DNA from 2 places in the Streptomyces sp. NPDC127038 genome. Region 1 is predicted to be linked to the other one. Evidence: riboswitches for the same ligand, from Rfam matches in the RefSeq annotation. Region 1 holds a riboswitch; the other holds the start of a gene.
The links. Region 1 has a riboswitch for thiamine pyrophosphate ahead of thiO (glycine oxidase ThiO). Riboswitches for the same ligand answer to the same signal wherever they lie in the genome.
Positions count from the first base shown of each region.

Region 1 (5,114 bases):
TCCGCAGGCGTAGACGTCGACGCGGGTGTCGGCGGTGCCGTGCTCGATCTGCTCGGGGGCGAGGTACGACACGGTGCCGAGGACGGTGCCCGTCGTGCTGGTCACCGTGTCCACGGCCCGGACGAGGCCGAAGTCCGCGACCTTGACCCGGCCGTCGTCCCCTATGAGGACGTTCTCCGGCTTCATGTCGCGGTGCACGAACCCGGCGCGGTGGGCCGCGCCGAGCGCGGCGAGCACCGGCTCCAGGATGTCGAGCGCGGCCCTCGGCTGGAGGGCGCCGCGCTCGCGCAGCACGTCGCGCAGGGTGCACCCGGCGATGTACTCCATGGCCAGATAGACGTACGACCCGTCCGTCCCCTGGTCGAAGACCTGCACCACGTTCGGGTGCGCCAGCCGTGCCACGGACTTGGCCTCACGGATGAAGCGTTCGACGAACGAGGCGTCGGCTGCCAGCGTCGGGTGCATCACCTTGAGTGCGAGCACACGGTCGAGGCGGGTGTCCAAGGCCCTGTAGACCGTGGCCATGCCGCCGACCGCGATCCGTGCCTCGACCCGGTAACGGCCGTCGAGCACGTGTCCGACAAGCGGGTCCTGAAGGGTCGTATCCACGCAGGTGAGTCTACGAGCCACCACTGTCACGGCGCCCCGTTCGGGGGATTCGGGGGCCCGACTGCATCCGAGCTGTGACGAGCGCGGCCGATACGAAGATCCGTTCGTCGCACAGATGTCCGATCATGCCCCGTCTGTCACCGCAAGGCCGCAACACGACAACCTCCGCCACCGCCCGGCCGGAAACCGACGGAGAGCGTCCGGGCGGTGGCGGGCCGCCGCCCGCCCGCCGCCGGCCGTACGGGGGAGATCAGAAGGCCGGGCGCTCCGGGTCCAGCGCCGCCCTGCCCTCCACGGGGGAGGAGGCCGTGGCGAAGTGCCGCCGCGGGATGCGCCCGGCCCGCCGCGCCAGGCGCCCCGCCTCCACCGCGTGCCGCATGGCCTCCGCCATCAGCACCGGCTCCTGCGCCCGCGTCACCGCCGAGGCCAGCATCACCCCCGCGCACCCCAGCTCCATCGCCAGCGCGGCGTCCGACGCCGTACCCGCTCCCGCGTCCAGGATCACCGGCACCCCCGCGCGCTCGACGATCAGCTCGAAGTTGTGCGGGTTGCGGATCCCGAGCCCGGACCCGATGGGCGAGCCGAGCGGCATGATCGCCGCACAGCCGACGTCCTCCAGCTTCCGCGCCAGCACCGGGTCGTCGTTCGTGTACGGCAGCACGGTGAAGCCGTCGTCGACCAGGGTCTCCGCCGCGTCGAGCAGCTCGATCGGATCGGGCAGCAGGGTGCGCTCGTCGGCGATGACCTCCAGCTTGACCAGGTCGGTGCCCAGCGCCTCGCGCGCCAGCCGCGCGGTCAGCACGGCCTCGCCCGCGGTGTAGCAGCCCGCCGTGTTCGGCAGGACCCGGATCTCGAGCCGGGCCAGCACCGACAGCACCGAGCCGTGCACGGAGGCGTCCACGCGCCGCATCGCGACCGTCGTCAGCTCCGTGCCGGACGCCACCAGGGAGCGCTCCAGCACGTCGAGGCTGGGCGCGCCGCCCGTCCCCATGATCAGGCGCGACGCGTAGGCCGTACCGCCGAGGACGAAGGGATCGTCTGCCATGGTTCAGCCTCCTTGGACGGCGGTGAGGACTTCGACGCGGTCGCCCTCGGCGAGCGCGGTGGACGACCACTGCGCGCGCGGGACGACGGTCTCGTTCAGGGCGGCGGCCACCCCGGACGACGAGGGGGTCAGGGTCGCGACGATCGCGTCCAGAGCGGTGCCCGCGGCGACCAGCCGGCGCTCCCCGTTGACGACGACGTTCATACGGGCAGCTCCGTGCGGGCCTGGGCGCCGAAGCGCAGCGGGGTGAAGGGGCGGGCTTCGGCGGGGAGTTCGCCGGTGGTCAGGACATGGGCCATCACGTCGCCGGTCACCGGCGTCAGCAGCACGCCGTTGCGGTAGTGGCCGGTGGCCAGCAGCAGGCCCTCCAGCGCGCTCGGGCCGAGCAGCGGCGCGTTGTCCGGCGAGCCGGGGCGCAGCCCCGCGCGCGTCTCGGTGAGCGGCAGCTCGGTGATCCCGGGGACCAGCTCGTGCGCGTCGCGCAGCAGCTCGTACACGCCGCCCGCCGTCACCGTGGTGTCCCAGCCCAGTTCCTCGCTGGTCGCGCCCACCACCAGCTCGCCGTTCTCGCGCGGCACCAGGTACACGTGGCTGCCGCGCACCACGGCCCGCACGGTCCGGTTCAGGAACGGGGCGTACCGAGGGGGCACGGTGAGCCGCAGCACCTGGCCCTTGACCGGCCGCACCGGCGGCACCACGTCGTCCGGGACGCCCGCCAGCCGCCCGCTGAGGCTGCCTCCGGCGAGCACCACCCGGTCCGCGGCGAGCGCGGTGCCCTCGGCGGTGACGACCCCGGTGGCCCGCTCCCGTACGACGGTCAGACGCTCCGCCCAGGTCCGGTGCACGCTCACCCCGGCCCGCTCGCACGCGGTGACCAGGGCTCCCGCGAGCCTGCGGGGGTCGATCTGGTGGTCGCCGTCCACCCGCAGGCCGCCGCGCACCCCGGGCGCCAGCATCGGCTCCAGACGGCGGCACTCGCGGCCGCTGAGCCACTCCGACTCCAGCCCCGACCGGACCTGGAGCGCGTGCAGTTCCCGCAGATGGGCGCGGTCGTCGGCGTCCAGCGCCACGGCCAGCGTGCCCGACCTGCGGTAGCCGAGGTCCTGGCCGGTGGCCTCGGTGAGCTCGGCGGCGAAGTCCGGATAGCGGCGCGCCGAGGCGAGGTTGAGGCCCAGCAGGGTCTCCTCGCCGAAGTGCAGCTCGGTGACGGCGGCCAGCATCCCGGCCGCGACCCGGGCGGCCCCGCCGCCCGGCTCGGGGTCCACCAGCGCGGTGTCCAGCCCGCGCTGCGCGGCCCGCCAGGCCGTCACCAGACCGATGATCCCGCCCCCGACGACGAGGACGTCCGACGAACGTGCAGACGGCATGGGCGTCCAGCCCCTCCCTTCGCCGGCATGACCCGGATCAGGTTCGTACGGTCGGAGGCCGCCCAGCCTCCCTCTCAGCCCGGTTCGTCCGGGCTCCCGCGAGTGCTTTACGTCGGCCACCCTAGCCCGCCCCCCTCCGTGCCGGTAAGGGAGCCTCCGCCCGCGGCGCGGCGCCCGGCGGCCCCGCCGCCGCCCCCGGAGCCTGGCCGGGCACGGCCGGGGACCGCGCGGGACCGGCGGTGTGCAACAGGTCACCGAGCACGTGCGCTGACTGACGGATCGTCACGTGTCTATGGTGATCAGGTGAGCGATCAGACGCAGGCACAGTCCCCGCCGCGGGGGTCCGCGGTACGGCGGGTCGTCGTGGTGGGCGCGGGCATGGCCGGGGTGCAGACCGCGGTCGCCCTGCGCGAACAGGGCTTCACGGGCACCGTCACGCTGATCGGCGCGGAGCCGCATCAGCCCTACGACAGGCCGCCGCTCTCCAAGGCCGTCCTCCTCGGCAAGTCCGAGGGCTCCGCCTTCGACGTCGACTTCGAGTCCCTGGACATCGACCTGAGACTGGGCAGCGAGGCCCTCGGGGTGCGCCCCGGCGAGCACGAACTGGACACCGACGCGGGACCCGTCCCGTACGACGTCCTGGTCGTCGCCACCGGGGCCGAGCCGATCCGGCTCCCCGGCGCCGAAGGGGTGCCCGGGGTGCATCTGCTGCGCACCCTGGACGACGCCGACCGGCTGCGTCCCGTCCTCGCCCGGCAGCACGACATCGTGGTGGTCGGAGCGGGCTGGATCGGCGCCGAGTTCGCCACGGCGGCGCGCGAGGCGGGCTGCGCGGTCACCGTCGTCGAGGCCGCCGACCGGCCGCTCGCCGGAGCGCTGCCGGCCGAGGTCGCCGCTCCGATGGCCGGCTGGTACGCGGACAGCGGGGCCTCGCTGCGCACCGGCGCGCGCGTGGAGCGCGTCGAGCCGGGCGCGGTCGTCCTGGACGACGGCTCCCGGGTGCCCGCGGACGCCGTCGTGGTCGGGATCGGCGCGCGTCCGGCCACCGCCTGGACCGCCGGGTCCGGCATCGAGCTCGGCGCCCACCGGGAGATCGTCGCCGACGACCACCTGCGCACCTCCGTGCCGGACGTCTACGCGGTCGGCGACTGCGCCTCCTTCCCGTCCGGGCGCTACGAGGAACGCCTCCTCGTCCACCACTGGGACAACGCCCTCCAGGGCCCCCGCACGGTCGCCCTGAACATCGTCGGGGAGACGCCCGCCGCCTACGACCCGGTGCCCTACTTCTGGTCCGAGCAGTTCGGCCGCTTCGTGCAGTACGTCGGCCACCACACGCCCGCCGACACCCTGGTGTGGCGCGGCGACCCCTCGGGCGCCTCCTGGTCGGTGTGCTGGCTGCGCGGGACGCGGCTCGTCGCCCTGCTCGCGGTGGGCCGCCCGAGGGATCTCGCCCAGGGCCGCCGGCTGATCGAGGCGGGCGCGGCCATGGACCCGGAGCTGCTCGCGGACCCGGCGAGGCCCCTGAAGGGCGCCACGGCCTGACCGGGAACCCCGGTACGGACGCCCTCGGCTTCCGACTGTCGGTCCGGGATGGCACGCTTGTCCCGTGACCGAGATTGACGCAAAGATCGATGCTCTCGTCCCCGCCTGGCTCACCCTCCCCGACATCGCCGAACAGCTCGGCGTCGAGGTGACGCGCGTCCGGCAGCTGGTCAAGGAAGGCCAGCTGATCGCCGTACGCCGTGGTGAGAACCGCGCGCTGCACGTCCCCGCCGACTTCATCGACGTGGACGAGCAGAAGGTAGTCAAGGGCCTGGCCGGCACCCTGACGCTCCTGAGGGACGACGGCTTCTCCGACGAAGAGGCCCTCGAGTGGCTCTTCACCCCCGACCCGACCCTGCCCGGCACCCCCGCGCAGGCCCTGAGCGAGAATCGCGGCACGGAGGTGAAGCGCCGCGCCCAGGCGCTCGCCGTCTGACCTGATAGAGACCGTCCGGCACGGGGAGCACGGCGGCGGGACCATCCCGCCCGCCGCGCTCCCCCGCGCACCGACAACGGGGGACCCACGCATGCCCGAGAACGCCGCCACCACC
Region 1 covers NZ_JBHXDQ010000024.1:55,220-60,333, forward strand. The annotation lists gene pknB (Stk1 family PASTA domain-containing Ser/Thr kinase) at 1-609, opposite strand, end outside; gene ACFWI4_RS18800 (thiazole synthase) at 860-1,654, opposite strand; gene thiS (sulfur carrier protein ThiS) at 1,658-1,858, opposite strand; gene thiO (glycine oxidase ThiO) at 1,855-3,021, opposite strand; TPP riboswitch at 3,019-3,131, opposite strand; gene ACFWI4_RS18815 (NAD(P)/FAD-dependent oxidoreductase) at 3,325-4,563, shown strand; gene ACFWI4_RS18820 (Rv2175c family DNA-binding protein) at 4,628-4,999, shown strand; gene thiE (thiamine phosphate synthase) at 5,091-5,114, shown strand, end outside.

Region 2 (5,114 bases), on a different contig from region 1:
GACCGCGGACGTCTGCGTCACCGTCACGTCGTCCAGGACGCCGAGCGAACCGATGATGACACCGGCCAGCAGCAGACCGCTCATGTCGATGGACGGGAACAGACCGTGGATCAGGCCGGTGCTGTCGTCGGTGTTGCCGGTCAGCAGGGCCCAGTCGATGAAGAACGAGCCCAGGAGACCGATCAGCATCAGGGACAGCAGGGTGCCGACCACCGCCACGGAGGTCCGGGCCGACAGGCCGTGACACATGTAGAGCGCGATCAGCATGATCGCGCTGGATCCCACGACGGCCACGAGCAGCGGGTTCGAGCCCTGAAGGATCGCGGGCAGGATGAAGAAGTTCAGGATCATGAAGCTGATGGCCAGGGCGACCAGCGCCATGACTCCGCGCATCCGCCCGATCACCACGACGACCAGGGCGAAGATCACGGCGAGCAGTGTCAGGGGCAGCTTCCGGTTCGCGTCCGTGACCGAGTACTGGAGGTCCTTGGGGGCGGAGGGCTCGTAGGCGACGACGACCTTCTCGCTCTGGTGCAACTGCCGTGACTGGTCCGGCTGGACGATCTCGGTGAACGTGCGGCCCTTGTCCTTCCCGGTGTCGACCCGGACTGTGGCCTTCTTGCAGTCCCCCGCCGTCCCGCGCCGGGCGGCCGAGCCCCCGGTGCCTGAGGTGTCGCCCAGCGAGCCCGCCGAAGAGGCGTTCACGGACTTGCAGTCCACCTGGTCGATCTTCGTGACGGTCGCCTGCTGGGTCTGCCGGTCGAAGCCGACACCGGTGCGCTCGTGGGCCGGAGCGCCGCCGGGCCACAGCACCACGAGCCCCACGACGACCGCGGCCGCGAAGGGGATCAGCACCGCGGCGATGACCTTGCGCAGATGCCGGGAGACCGGTGCGGCGGGGCCGTGACTGTGGGAATGCCCGTGCCCGTGCCCGGCGTTCGCGGGCTCGTCGCGCCCGCGCCGCGGACCCGGACCGTGGTCGTGGCCGTCCTCGGAACCGTGGTGATCGTTCTCCGGCCCGTGTCCGTGTCCTCGGCCGTGCTCCGGACCGTGTTCGTGCCCCGGCCCGTGCCCGCTGCCGGGGCCCTGCCCGCGGCCGCCGTCGGAGCCGGGACGCCGCGGTGGCTCGGGCGGAGGGAACGGATGCTGCCGGGTCGTGGTCACCGCCCGATCATCGCAAGAACGTCAAGGGCCCTCTGTTCACCGCGCCAGACATGACGCTAGCGTGGAGGCACCTTTGCACACGCGGGAGCTCGGAGCACCGGGCTGAGAGGGCGCTGACCTCCGTCTTCGCGATGTTTCACATGAAACATCGGCGATCGGAAGCCGCTGCGTCGACCGCTGAACCTGTTACCGGGTAATGCCGGCGTAGGGAGTAGGTCTCATGACCGACAAGGATGTACGCACGCCTGCCTTCGGCCGGACGGACGGGGTCTCCCCGGCGTCTGCGAACGGCCAGGACGGACGGTCCATCGGCTGGCACAAGGCGTACGTCGGGGGCACGCGCCCCGATCTGCGGGTGCCGGTTCGCCAGGTGCACCTCACCAACGGGCAGTCCGTGACGCTGTACGACACCTCGGGGCCGTACACCGATCCGGCCGTCGACACCGATGTGCGCAGGGGGCTGGCCCCGTTGCGCGAGAACTGGATCATCGGCCGCGGAGACACCGAGGAGTACGCGGGCCGTCCCGTCCGTCCCGAGGACGACGGGATCAAGCACACGGCCCCACGCGGAGGACTGCGCAATCTCGACGCGGTCTTCCCCGGCCGGCCCCGTCAGCCCCGCCGTGGGCGTCCCGGGCAGCCGGTCACCCAGCTCGCCTACGCGCGACGCGGTGAGATCACCCCCGAGATGGAGTTCGTGGCGGTCCGCGAGAACGTCGCCCCCGAGGTCGTACGGGAGGAGATCGCCGCAGGCCGGGCGGTGCTGCCGGTGAACGTCAACCACCCGGAGATCGAGCCGATGATCATCGGCAAGCGGTTCCTGGTGAAGGTCAACGCCAACATCGGCAATTCCGCGGTCACTTCCTCCATCGAGGAGGAGGTCGAGAAGATGACCTGGGCGACCCGCTGGGGCGCGGACACGGTCATGGACCTGTCCACCGGCCGCAACATCCACACCACACGCGAGTGGGTGCTGCGCAACTCCCCCGTCCCCATCGGGACCGTGCCGCTCTATCAGGCACTGGAGAAGGTCGACGGCCGCGCCGAGGAACTGACCTGGGAGATCTACAAGGACACCGTCATCGAGCAGGCCGAGCAGGGCGTGGACTACATGACGGTCCACGCGGGCGTGCGCCTGGCGTACGTACCGCTCACCGCGAACCGCAAGACGGGCATCGTCTCGCGCGGTGGATCGATCATGGCCGCCTGGTGCCTCGCGCACCACGAGGAGTCGTTCCTGTACGAGAACTTCGAGGAGCTCTGCGAGATCCTCGCCGCGTACGACGTCACCTACTCGCTGGGCGACGGGCTGCGGCCGGGTTCCATCGCCGACGCCAACGACGCCGCGCAGTTCGCGGAGTTGAGGACGCTCGGGGAACTCAACAAGGTCGCGAAGCGTTTTCAGGTCCAGACGATGATCGAAGGCCCGGGCCATGTCCCGATGCACAAGATCAAGGAGAACATCGACCTTCAGCAGGAGATCTGTGATGAAGCTCCGTTCTATACCCTCGGCCCGCTGACGACGGACGTCGCGCCCGCGTACGACCACATCACGTCCGGCATCGGTGCCGCGATGATCGCCTGGTGGGGCACGGCCATGCTCTGCTACGTCACGCCCAAGGAGCACCTGGGCCTGCCCGATCGTGACGACGTCAAGACCGGCGTCATCACCTACAAGATCGCCGCCCATGCGGCCGATCTCGCCAAGGGCCACCCGGGTGCGCAGGAATGGGACGACGCCCTCTCCGACGCCCGCTTCGAGTTCCGGTGGGAGGACCAGTTCAATCTGGCCCTCGACCCGGACACGGCACGGGAGTTCCACGACCGGACGCTGCCGGCCGAGCCCGCCAAGACGGCCCACTTCTGCTCCATGTGCGGGCCGAAGTTCTGCTCGATGAAGATCAGCCAGGACATCAACGAGCGGTTCGGCGGCGGAGTGGCCGAGGGCGCCTCCGCAGAGGAGATCTCCGAGGGCATGCTGCAGAAGTCCCGGGAGTTCGCGGAGGCGGGCAACCGCGTGTACCTGCCACTGGCCGACTGAGTCGCTCCACAGGTGGCCGGGGGCGCGGCCCGGGAGGTCCACCCGGGCCGCCGCCCCACGGCACCGCCATGGCGCGGCCCGGCCCGCCCCGGCACGGTCACGGCGTTGCGTCCTGCGGGTACCAGCGCAGCTCGACGGTGTTCCCGTCCGGGTCCTGGACGTAGACCGAGGTGGCGCTGCCGCGTGCGCCGTAGCGCTGCACGGGTCCTTCGAGCACGGTGAAGGTCCCGGACGCGATGACCTGGTCCCAGTCCAGCGGCTCCACGGTGAGGCAGATGTGGTCGACGTTGGACCCCTCGGGGGCATGTGCCACCAGGTCGATGATGGTCTCCGCGGTGATCCTCACCGACGGGAACGGCGCCTGGCCGCGCCGCCATTCGGCGACGCGCACGGGCTCCAGGCCGAGGAGTCCGGTGTAGAAGGCCAGGGACCGCTCGACGTCCTGGACGTTGAGGACCAGGTGGTCGAAGGCCTTCACGCGCACGGTGGTCATGTCGTCTCCAGGTCGACGGCGTGGCGGGGCCACGCGCTGAACGGGGCGGGGTCGATCACGTCGGCACGGCCACGCCCCGATCCGTCCCCCGGGCCGTGCCGACGCCTTCTACGATCCGCCGCGGGACGGATGCCATCAAGACATGATCGCTGCACGACTGTTGAGCCAGATTTAACGACGGGGGATTCATGCTGGAACGACTGGAGACCGAGACGTTTCTGACGCTGGCCGAGGAACTGCACTTCGGCAGGACCGCCGAGCGTCTGCGGATCACGACCGGACGGGTCAGCCAGGTGATCAAGGCGATCGAGCGCAGGGTCGGCGGCCTGCTGTTCGAACGCACCAGCCGCTCCGTGCGGCTCACCCCGGTCGGCCGGCAGCTGGCGGACGAGCTGGCACCCCTGGCCGCCGGGATGGAAGCGGCGCTGCGCAGGGCGGCCGATGCCGCCCTGGGCGTCACCGGAGAACTGCGGGTCGCCTTCCTCGGCGAGTGGACGGCACCCGCACTCCTCAAGGCCGTCGCCCTGTTCGGTGAGCGGCACCCCGACTGTCGGGTCGACGTGCGGGAGGTCCAGTTGTCCAACTCCCGGGCGAGTCTGGTGGACGGCTCGATCGACGTGCTGCTCGCCTCGTTCCCGTTCGACGGCATGGCCCGCGGGCCCGCCCTGCTGCGTGAGAGAAGAGTCCTGGCCGTCGCGGCCGGTCATCCGCTGGCCGGAGAGGAGCGGCTGTCCCTAGAGGTGCTCGCGGACCATCCCGTGGTGCAGTACCCCGAGGTCACCTCCGCCGGATTCAAGCGCGACCGCACACCGGATCACACCCCCTCGGGCAGACCCGTTCCCAAGGGTCCGGCCGGCGGGTCCTTCTCCGAGATGCTGTCGCTGGTCGCGATGGGCCGGGGCGTCCTCCCGGTCGGTGAACACTCCCGCCAGTACTACCCACGGCCCGACGTCGCCTACGTCCCCCTCCACGACGCACAGCCGATCGAACGGGGACTCGTGTGGAGGGAGGGCAACACCAGCGAGCGGCTGCGTGCCTTCGTACGGGCCGCGACGGACGCGGCCGACCCGCCCCACCCGCACGCCTACCGTTCGGATCCTCCGGCGGCTTCTCCGGGGAGACTGGGCCCATGACACCGACATCGATGAGCAAGGGCGCCAACCTTCCCGTTGCCGCACGGCAGGTGCGGGTCGTACTCGGCTGGTCCGGGGGCCCCGGAGCGCCGGACGCCGACGCCTCGGCCCTGCTGCTCCGCGCGGACGGCCGGGTGCGCGACGACGGTGACTTCGTCTTCTACAACCAGCCCCGGCACGTCTCGGGGGCCGTGCGTCACTCGGGCAAGCGGCGCGAGGGCGGCGGGACGACGGACACCGTCGAGGTGGATCTGGGCGCCCTGGAGCCGGAGATCCAGCGGGT
Region 2 covers NZ_JBHXDQ010000033.1:63,296-68,409, forward strand. The annotation lists gene ACFWI4_RS22765 (YibE/F family protein) at 1-1,164, opposite strand, end outside; TPP riboswitch at 1,236-1,392, shown strand; gene thiC (phosphomethylpyrimidine synthase ThiC) at 1,385-3,205, shown strand; gene ACFWI4_RS22775 (VOC family protein) at 3,303-3,698, opposite strand; gene ACFWI4_RS22780 (LysR family transcriptional regulator) at 3,887-4,831, shown strand; gene ACFWI4_RS22785 (VWA domain-containing protein) at 4,828-5,114, shown strand, end outside.
Region 2: another riboswitch for thiamine pyrophosphate. It lies ahead of thiC (phosphomethylpyrimidine synthase ThiC); the one in region 1 lies ahead of thiO (glycine oxidase ThiO).